2 regions of the Paenibacillus sp. P46E genome follow, and region 2 is predicted to be linked to the other one. Evidence: a T-box and tRNA genes for the amino acid it is inferred to sense, from the RefSeq annotation. Region 2 holds a T-box; the other holds one or more tRNA genes.

Evidence for each region. A T-box is a leader RNA that pairs with one kind of tRNA and senses whether it is charged. The one in region 2 lies ahead of lysS (lysine--tRNA ligase), so its partner is inferred to be a tRNA-Lys.
Region 1: it has a tRNA-Lys gene. The T-box ahead of lysS (lysine--tRNA ligase) is inferred to sense a tRNA for this amino acid. The anticodon was not compared.

What each region holds. Positions count from the first base shown of each region.
Region 1 is NZ_LVYZ01000034.1:68,650-74,063, reverse strand. It holds gene A3849_RS11230 (alpha/beta-type small acid-soluble spore protein) at 65-283, opposite strand; gene nrdR (transcriptional regulator NrdR) at 449-925, shown strand; tRNA gene A3849_RS11220 (tRNA-Ala) at 1,230-1,305, shown strand; tRNA gene A3849_RS11215 (tRNA-Lys) at 1,318-1,390, shown strand; gene A3849_RS11210 (HupE/UreJ family protein) at 1,511-2,710, opposite strand; gene A3849_RS11205 (S-layer homology domain-containing protein) at 2,955-5,414, shown strand, end outside.
Region 2 is NZ_LVYZ01000088.1:159,138-164,551, reverse strand. It holds gene lysS (lysine--tRNA ligase) at 1-1,142, opposite strand, end outside; T-box leader at 1,209-1,472, opposite strand; gene A3849_RS29585 (5-methyltetrahydropteroyltriglutamate--homocysteine S-methyltransferase) at 1,535-2,650, opposite strand; gene A3849_RS29580 (LysR family transcriptional regulator) at 2,666-3,598, opposite strand; gene A3849_RS29575 (phosphodiester glycosidase family protein) at 3,756-4,874, opposite strand; gene sstT (serine/threonine transporter SstT) at 5,154-5,414, shown strand, end outside.

The DNA.
Region 1 (5,414 bases), on a different contig from region 2:
AAAAAGAAGTATTACACGACCCGAAAGTCGAATAATACTTCTCGGCATACTTATGGAGAAATGTTTATTTGAACTGACCTGCCAGTGATTGTTCAGCCAGGGTTACAAGACGTTTAGTGATGTAACCACCGATCGAACCGTTTTCATAAGAAGTTTTATTGCCTTGGTATCCATCTGGGGAGAGCGTGATACCGAGTTCTTGGGCAACTTCGTATTTCAGTTGATCCAAGGCACCGCGTGCATTTGGAGCTACCAGGTTATTGGAGCTGTTATTTTGGCTCATTACTGTTCACCTCCTATCGGTTGGTAACAGTATTATGTGCTGGACTTGCCATCTTCATAACAACAAATAAACGGTGATTTATGGAAATTAGAATGAGCGCTTCGAAGCCGGATTCCTTGCCGGAACGGGACGACACCTATATTGCAAAAGGAAGTGATTAAGCTTATGAAATGCCCATACTGTGATCACACGAATACCAAAGTGCTGGACTCCCGTCCGGCCAACGAAAATAAGTCAATCCGCCGCAGGCGGGAATGCGAGTCATGCAGCCGGCGGTTCACCACGTTTGAGATGATCGAAGAAACGCCACTGATTGTGATCAAAAAAGGCGGCAGCCGCGAAGAATTCAGCCGCGATAAAATCCTGCGCGGCCTGATCCGCGCCTGCGAGAAACGTCCAGTCTCCGTCGAGCGCCTGGAGGTCATCGTCTCCGAAGTTGAGAAGTCCCTGCGCGGGATCGCCTTGGCTGAAGTGGAGAGCCGTCAGATCGGTGAGCTCGTCATGGAGCAGCTCTACCCTGTAGATGAAGTCGCTTACGTCCGCTTCGCCTCCGTCTATCGGCAGTTCAAGGACATCAACATGTTCATGAAGGAGCTGAAAGGCCTCTTGTCCAAGAGTACTGGAGAGCTGGAGGGATTATAGAGAGCTGCTGAGGGTATGCTATGTGGAGTGAGAGCGTTCTCTCTTTAGCCTGCAAGCTGTATGGAATTTTCCCTGTGAAGCAATAAGCCGCCGTACTGTAAGGTGGTTTATTGCTACTCCTAAATCCTTCAGCGGACGGGCAGAGGATCAATCCAAAAACTTTTTTGAGAAAAGTGTTGACACAGAGTCCGGAATTTTATATTATATAGAAGTCGCCTACGAAACAAATTAACTTCTAAGTGACATAAACATTACGGACAGAGTCAGTTTTTAGAATACATATTGTAGTTCTAAAACGCTTCATGGGGCCATAGCTCAGCTGGGAGAGCGCATCGCTGGCAGCGATGAGGTCAGGGGTTCGATCCCCCTTGGCTCCACCAATAACATCATACGGACTCTTAGCTCAGTTGGTAGAGCAGTAGACTCTTAATCTATTTGTCCAGGGTTCGAGCCCCTGAGAGTCCATCTTAAAGAAACGGCAGAAATGCCGTTTTTTTGTTGTCTGGGAAAGCGTGGCGGGTTTCGGAAGTACAGTCAGGAAATAGACCGCATCCTTTGCGAGAGGGCGGTCTATTTCTTTTTGAGTTATATCAGTAGTCCAAACAGCCGCTGAACCAGCCATACAGCCCCAAGGGTGGTAATTATCCAAGAACCATAGGTGACAGTGGGCTTGAAGAAGCTCTTTTTTTGAAAATAAATGAGGATTGGAAGCAGGAGCAGCACAATGCCTAACTGGATACATTCAATCCCTAGATTGAAGCTGATCAGGTCCACGGCTAAATGGGTTTTGGGCAGGTTCATTCCGCGCAGAATACCCGAGAAGCCGATACCGTGGATAAGCCCGAATAAGAATGTGACCACCCAGCGGAAGCGTATTTCTTTACGGAAAATATTCTCCAGGGCTACATAACAGATACTCAAGGCGATGGCCGATTCCACTAACCGTGAAGGTAAGCTAATCCAGCCCAGGACTGCGAGAGTTAATGTGATGCTGTGCGCTAAAGTAAATGCCGTGATAATGGAAATATACTGTTTAAGCTTTTGCTTTCTTAATAAAAGGGCGAACAGAAACAATAGATGATCATATCCGGTCAAAATGTGATTCATCCCCAATTTGAAGAATGAGAACCAATCAGACGTAGTGCTCATAGTGCTGCTACCGTCATTTGGAGAGGAAGGGCTCTGTGTCTGCGGATTGGATGAATTGGACGAAGAGGTCAATTGCTGCTGCTGCTGATCCTCGGTTAGTAGCATGGTCCATGTCCGGCTTTTCCCCTGCAGAACCGTCTCACTTACCTGACTCCCGTTGTGCGCAGTGATTAGATTGACATAGGGAGAACTTGTAGTCTGGGAGTAGAGGCCATCCAGAATAGAGACCGTTTGTCCAGGTTCGAACGCCGGATAGGCATAATGCCAGGTCACTACCTCTTTATCGCTCTTTTGATCAAGCCTGATGCCCAGAAGCTCTCCGGCCTGCTCGCTCCCGTTCATTTCAAGAACGACACTGTCGCCGATCCACTCTTCTAATTTATGCTTGTTCCGCTCAAGCTCGTCCTCTTGAAGAATTCCATCTCCATTGGTATCTACATCCATGCTTTCAAGAATAGAAATGACGTCTAAGGAAAAGCTGAAATCGGTCTTGTCTTTGTCAAAAGTAACTGTAGTATAGCTGGCGCTGAGGGCATGGGCCGATGCCAGTTGGTTGGAGAAGGCAACTGAAACGATGAGTGCTGTGATGAGAATGAATCCATGAAGTGTGCTGGATCGGAAATTACGAGATGACAAAGAGGTCCCTCCCTATTAGTTGAGCAGTAGAATTGCTGCAAGTCGCATAACCATTATTATAGCGAATAATTATTTTCGGTGTATATGCCTATGTAAGGTTAAAAATTAAATTTTACAAAATTAATACAATCGAATAATATAATTTTTACAATGCATGCTTATTGTTAATCTAGCAAGGAGTCTCACGTCCTTTCATAGGGTGCCGTTGGAAGAAGCTTATAGCACAAGAGGAGGTATTTTATTCATGGAATTTCGTAGTAGCCGATTCAACCGATTTAGAAAAAGGACAAGCTTGGGTTTAGCCGTACTCCTGCTCTTGTTGTCCGTATTCCCGCAAGGATGGATGATGTCCCGGGCTTCAGCGACTGCTTCGATAGATTCGCCGCATATTGTGATTAGCCAGGTATATGGCGGGGGAGGGAATAGCGGAGCCCCCTATTCTTATGACTTCATTGAATTATACAATCCTACAGACAGTGAGGTTAATCTGGATGGTTATGCCGTTCAATATGCTTCTAAGGCAGGAACATTCTCTGCCGTTGCTACGGGAACCTCGCCAACTATTACTAGTTTAACAGGGAAGGTAATTCAAGCTCACGGCTTCCTGCTGATCCAAGAAGCGAAGGGTACTAATTCACCAGCGGATCTTCCCGCGCCTGATGTTACAGGCACCATCGCTTTGGCTGCCGGAGATGGCAAAGTGGCACTTACAAACACGCAGACTGCCATCACGGGTGTTGCTGATCCTGCTGTTGTAGATTTCTTGGGCTACGGTGCCGCCAATGATTTTGAAGGTGCTAAGCTCGGTGCATTAAGCAATACTACCAGTGCACAACGAAAATCCGAGGATGGCAGCAACTCCGGACCCGGCAAAGGTGCTGGCCTGGACACCAATAATAATAGTACGGATTTCGTTGCGGCCTCCGTGCTTACACCAAGGAACTCAGCAACTCCTGCTGTTGTAATTACCAAGAGCGCACAACCGCTTGGCCAGAACATTCAGTTCACCAGCCAAGGCTCGGTGGGTACAATCACAGGTGATATATCCTCTGTTACTTCCTCTACATATGTCTCCATGTATTTAAGTGCTCCAGGTACCGGAACTGTTCCGGTTACCCAGGCCGTGTATGCGGATCCTTCCGGAGCATTCCATCTGACCTTCGATAATTCCGGTGACTACAAGCAAGTTTATCTTACGTCAACTGAACTGGATAAGGTGGCCAGTAATGCTGTAATGATCAATCTGGCACAGGCAAGCGCAGTGCTCGATGAGACCAAACTGACCTATTACCTCGACGCAAGCGGGGGTGGCAGAATCGTAGGAGCCGCAGGAGCAGCAGCAGCGAATTCGCTGATCTACAGCTACAATAATGCGGCAGGAGGGACGCGATTCTCCTCTACAGCCGACGGCAAAGACTACATTATCTCAGGTGCCGATGGTTCCTTTTCCTTTACATTTGCTAACGGGACAGATGAAGTCTATGTAGCGCAATTAACAGCTACGCTAAACGGCAAGAACCTGGAAGGTCCACGCACAGCCATTACCAAAGAAGATACAACGGTGATTACCCCTATCAGCACCTTGCGGACGAATGACAGTGCGGGTAAATCGGATAAAATCAATCAGATTTTTACGATACAAGGGGTTGTGATTGGCAATAACCAGGTGACTGCAGCCAATACATTCTATATGCAGGATGCAACGGGCGGCATTGCGGTGTTCGGGGCACTGCCTGCAGGCGTAACCGTTGCAGAAGGAGATTTGGTCACCGTAACAGGTGCGGTTCAGTTTTACAATGGCCTAACCGAAATTACGCCTACGACCGTTGTTAAAAATAATACAACCACTCTTCCACTCCCTTTTGAGTCGACGCTGCTCGATCTGATTGATTATACGAAGGCGGAGCCGCATGAGGGATCGCTAGTAAAATTCACAGGGAAAATCACTAACATTCCGGCCATTTCCGGCAATGGATATAACCTGACCGTTGCAGAGCCTGTAACGAACAAAACGATTACGGTACGGGTTACCACTGCCAGTGGCATTGATGTTTCCACCCGGTTGCAGAAAGATTCAAGCTATATTTTTACCGGGATATTCAGCCAGTACGTATCAGGCAGCACGTATAAGAGCGGATATCAGGTATTTCCAAGATCCATAGCAGATGTGCAGGAGGTTAAAGAGCTTTCCCTTGTGCATCAAGCGGTAACAGAAGCTTATACGAATACTGATATTCAGTTTACAGCAACGGCCAAAAATGCAGACTCTGTAATCCTTTATTACAGAACAGCAAGCGGAGTCTATACTGCGAAGCCCATGGTTTCAACCGGTGGCAGTGCTTATACTGCTGTATTGAATTCCGGCTTTGTTGCTTCCGGGAACAGTTTTGATTATTACATCGAAGCCAAAATGGGGCAGGATACGAAGCAGTCGGGATCCCCGGATCAGCCTCATACCGTTTCTGTTGTTGACGATACGTTTGCACCTGAATTTTACGAAGAAACACCAATGTCAGGAACAAAGATTGAAGACAGACAACCTGTCATTTCCGTGAAAGTAGATGAGCCAAGCGGTCTTGACGCATCTACTCTGGAAGTAACACTAGACGGAACGGCTGTACCTGCAAAGATTAATGGGGATACCATTGAGATTACCAATTCTGCGGATTTATCAGTGAGTAATCACACAGTTATTGTGAAAGTC
Region 2 (5,414 bases):
AGATCGAAATGAATCAGAGGCAGCAAGCCTGCAATGGGACCGAATCTAGGTATTCTGTCGTTCAACGGATAAATCAGCGAAAGCTCTACCGCCGAATCCATATCATCCGTGAGTGTACGGGAATCGTGAGCCTTCCGGTAACGTTCGAATTCCGTATAATTGCGGAGCACATCTTCATCCATTCCGATATGAAACTCAGCGTCCGGCTGGTATTTGGCAAACAGAAACAGAATATTCTCCGGGGCATAGACCTTCAGCAGATCGTCTGGCGTGTAGTTATTCCCGGACGAGCTGGACATTTTGGCAAAGCTGCCTTTGATTCTTATAAATTCGTAAGGCTCATACATAGGCGGTTCATTCCCAAAAATCTTCTTCGAGATCACGGAGGCTACATTGTAGCTGCCCGTTTCCGACGAATGGTCGCGGCCTCCAGGCTCGAACAGCACTTGCTCCAGATTCCAGCGCATCGGCCAGTCGATTTTCCATTGGAGCTTGATATTCTCCGCTTCCGCAACAGACGTCGTACAGTGATGGCCGCATTTACAGCTATAGGTCAAGAGTCCTTGCTCTTCATCAAAATAATGTACTGTAGTCGAGTCCTTGCCACAATCCCCGCAGTACACACTGACAGGATAAAATGCAGCTCTCTCTGCTTCGTTGGCTTCTCCCGTTTTGAAGGACATCAGAATGTCATAGATTTCTCCTCTGCTGCGCAGTGCCTGAAGGATTCCCGGAGCATAACGGCGGGATTGATATTCTTTGCTCTGATAGATAAATTCAGGCCTGATCCCAAAAGCGCTGAGCGCCTGTTCAAATTCCTGTTCAAAATGCTCCGCATAGGAAGTGTGACACCCGTAGGGACAAGGAACCTGCGTATAGGGCCTGCCGATATACTGACCGAAACTTGGGTCCACATGAACCGGAACCTTACGGAAACGGTCAAAGTCATCCCATGAAAAAATAAACCGCACCTTTTTGCCCGCTTTTTCAAGAGCCTTACTTACAAAATAAGTCGTCACAATCTCCCGGAAGTTCCCGATATGGATGTGGCCTGACGGACTGATCCCTGAAGCACATACGAATGTCTGCTGCTCCGGGTGGCTTTCGATTAACCGTTTTGCAATTTTCTCTGACCAATGCATGAATAATCACCTCTACAATTATTGTAAAAAAACAACAAAAAAAGCCCTCATCCTCAAGATTGTTATCTTGAGGACGAGAGCTGTAATCAGCGCCGTGGTACCACCTCTGTTCGCGGACATGTCACCATGCACGCCTCTTCGGGTACGGCCATTACGCTTATACCCTATCTCTGTAACGGGAGAACCCGTCATAGCATCCTTGGGCGCGCTGCCCAATTCCGTATGAGGCTCAGAGACTTTTTTCGTTAGGCACACTGCTGCTCCGTTTCACCATTCCGAAGCTCTCTGTGAACTATGCCGCCTAATTACTCTTCTCGTCATCGCTGAAGTGATATGCTGTTTCAATATATTCCACTATAGCAAAACCAGTTCAGAATGTCAGTATCCAAAAATCAAAGCCAAACTTTATTTGCCGTTTCAATGATCAGGCGAAGCTTATCCCACTGTTCGTCCTCCGTCAGCATGTTACCTTCTTCGGTAGAGGCAAAGCCGCATTGGGCACTGAGGCACAACTGGTCGATCGGAACCAACTGTGCAGCTTCTTCAATACGTGCGATGATCTGCTCGCTGCTCTCCAGGCCGCCATGCTTCGTTGTCACTAGGCCTAGTACAACTTGCTGGCCTTGGATGAAGCGTAGCGGAGAGAAGTCGCCGGAACGTTCATTGTCATATTCGAGGAAAAAGGCATCTACTTTAGCCAGTCCGAACAGAGTTTCAGCTACGGGCTCATACCCGCCGGCGGCAAACCAGGTAGAACGGAAATTCCCCCGGCAGACATGAAGTGCAATCGTCATATCCTCCGGCCGCCCGCTGATACTTTCATTAATCAACCTCACATAATCCTTGGCGAGCTGATCGGGATCAATGCCGCGGCTGCGCAGATGCGCCCGGTGTCTGCCGCTGCAGAGAGTCCCCCAGGTCGTATCGTCCAGCTGCAGATAACGGCATCCTGCCTCATAGAAAGCACGGATGGCCTGCTGATAGACTTGGATAATATCACGATACAGCGTCTCACGGTCAGGATAGATCTCATTGCCGTTGTAATCCTGCACGAAGTGGAACAACGCCGGAGAAGGAATAGTCATTTTGGCCAGTGTATCTCCAGCCATCTGCTGCAGCTCAATGAACTCTCCCACCATGGGATGATCACCGAAGGCGATTTTGCCCACAATCCGGAAGCTTTCTGCACGCTGAGCTGTCTCTTTGACACCTCTGCCTTGATCCAGACTAATCTTCTGCGTGCCTGTGATTCCGAGGAAGAAATCCAGATGCCACCAGGACCGGCGGAATTCTCCGTCAGTAACAGCCTTAAGCCCCAGAGCCTTTTGCTGTTCCAGCAGCTTGAATATTTCCATATTCTCAATTTCATGAAGCTGCCCGTCTGTGATTTCTCCTTGTAAACGCAGACTGCGCGCGGATTTCAGTTCCTCTGTCCGGAGGAAGCTGCCGACGATGTCGTAGCGAAAGGGCGGAGTATTTCGTTTGGAGCCGATAACTGGACTGATCATACGTCCCTCCTGCGGTTAGAGTAAGAAAGATTTAAGGTCGAAAACATTCCTGGATACCTGGTCATTCAGAATATCGATGTAGGTGGACATCATCTCACCTGGCTTGCGGTCCTTATGGGCGATCCAGCCGACGGTGAATACCTCAGGACTGTCAAAAGGAATCGTTACCAGCCCATCGCCATACCGTTCAGTATCCATAATTCCCGTTCCTACCGTGTAGGAATCACTGCCCAGCAAAAGATGGGTCAGCGTCGCCCGGTCCGTTACTTGGATATTCTTCTCAATCTGCGTGAAGCTGAGCATCTCCTCCGAAAAATGCAGCGAGTTGTTCTCCCCCTGCTCAAAGGTAATGTACGGAAAGGGAAGGATATCAGCTAGCGTGATCATTTCTTTACCCGCGAGAATATGCCCTGCCCTCACATACACATGCGGATTCGTATTGAACAGCGGGGTAAACTTCAGATTCCCGTCACTGAACAGCTTGTTCATCACCTTATAGTTGCTCTCATTGATATAGAGAATACCCAGATCACTGCGCAGAGTCCGCACATCCTCAATAATCTCATAGGTCTGCGTTTCTCTCAGACTGAAGTTATATTCCGGCACTTTGCTCTCTTTCATCAGTTTAACAAAAGCATCGACAACAAAAGGATAATGCTGGGTGGACAAGGAGAAATAGATCGGGCTGCGTTTCTTGCCGGTATAACGGTTCTCCATGAATTCAGTCTGTTCAATAATCTGCCTGGCATAACCAAGAAATTCTACACCCTCGGCTGAAACGCTGATGCCCCGGTTGTTCCGTTCGAAGATCGTAATTCCCAGTTCGTTCTCCAGCTCCTTGATGGCGTTGGAGAGGCTTGGCTGGGAGACAAAAAGCCTTTTGGCCGCTTCATTCATTGAGCCGCTGTTCGCAATTTCAATAGCATAGCGGAGCTGCTGCAAAGTCAAACCTGTTCCTCCTTTTACAAGGACTTTATTGCTAATACTTCATTACCCGGCTACAACAGATGCCGTCCCTCGGAAGGAACGGCACCTGGGTTTCTGCTTATAGTAGCATAGATTTACGGTTCCATCCATGCCGGATGCAAGAAGGGTTAGCGGTTTCTTATTGGCTGCGCTTTTTACCTGCATCAATCTTGGACGGGTCCAGGCCTTCCCAGATGTTCTTGATATCCGCCAGCTCAGGATGCTCAAACACCAGGAATGCAGTAGGAAGATAACGCTCGCCATACTGGGAGGAAGGCTTGTTGACAATCTCATTGTCCTTCACCAGAACAGTGGATGATCCACCGTCGAGGTTGGCGGCGATAACAGCTCCATGCTTCAACATAATCTGCTGCACATCATAGAGGTTTGCACCAATGCTGTAACCGGGTTGTCTGCCGTCAATGACTACGAACAGCAGCGCACCGTCGGCACGCTGGCCCATCGCGGTTCTGGGAGCAATCCCCCAGCCCTCGGCAGCATTCTTAATCAGCCCTTTGCCATTGACTATAATCCGCGGCTGAAAAGACACGGCCTCCTGCACTCCCAGCTTGCTAAGCTCATTGAGAGTGTAATTCCCGGCGATCATTTTACCCTGCTTGTCAAGGCCAACGATCTGTGTGGAATTCTTGCCCCCGAGACCATTATAGAAAAGCTTGCCTTGTGAAATAACCAGCCCAATCGGTTTGAAGCCGTTTCCCTTCCAGTTGGGGTCTGCGAACCCCCCGCCATTCACACCGGCAATGGCTCCTGTACGTGCCACCATGCTGGTCACTTTTTCGCCTGAGCCTGTCTTGTCCGGTACGCCCAAGCGGACCTTGGTTGGATCATTAACCGTCATAACAAAACCGGTATAGCCGCTGCCGGATACTTTCTCTATTTCAACCAGGGGCTTGTCTTGTTCTTCTGCGGTTGGTTCCTGGATCACGTGGGTGTCCTTCTCATCCCCCATATGCTGAAACCGCAGATTGTATTCCTTGACGCGATCCTTCAGTTCATCTTCGCCAATAATATATTTCGCCAAATAGCGGTGCTGAGTGGTTATTAGCGTATCTGCTATTAAGTAACGGGTGTTTTGGGCAGAAGGTGCAAAATACAGCCATCCGCCAGCAGCTAACAGCAGAAATACGAAAAACAGAAAAACTCTGGAGAGTGTGCGGAAAAAGCTTTTTTTCTTGCGTTTACGAACGGGCTTCTTCTTACGGACGGTGTTACGCTGTGGTAATGATGAAGAATTCACTTCTTGGTTTCCTCCCTGGTACTATCTGATAATGGAAAAGCATTTGTCATATACCCCATCATAGACGATAATGCCAGATTAAAGGTTTCAGTTTGTTCAACTATCTCCCTACATTCATTTAAAGTATTACCTCGATAAAGCGAATTTTCATGCACAAATCATTCCAGTCGAACACAACCGGCAACTTCCGTGATAAACTAACGAAAATGTTTACTTGCCGCACAACAGTCTTTTGGCTGGGCTTAGTAATATTCACCATAATCAACCCGGAGGGAATACATGAAAACATTACTACTCAAGTGGAATCAACTAAGCCTTGTAAATCGGATCCTTGTGGGGATTATTGTGGGGGTAATCTTGGCGTTGTCCGTTCCTAATGCAACAGGTATCAACATTTTCGGTTCATTATTTGTATTATCATTAAAAGCGGTTGCACCTGTATTGGTCTTACTCCTGGTGATATCTGCCATCTCGCAGCATAAAAAAGGCCATCAAACGAATATGAAATCCATCCTTGTTCTCTATGGTTTAAGTACTTTT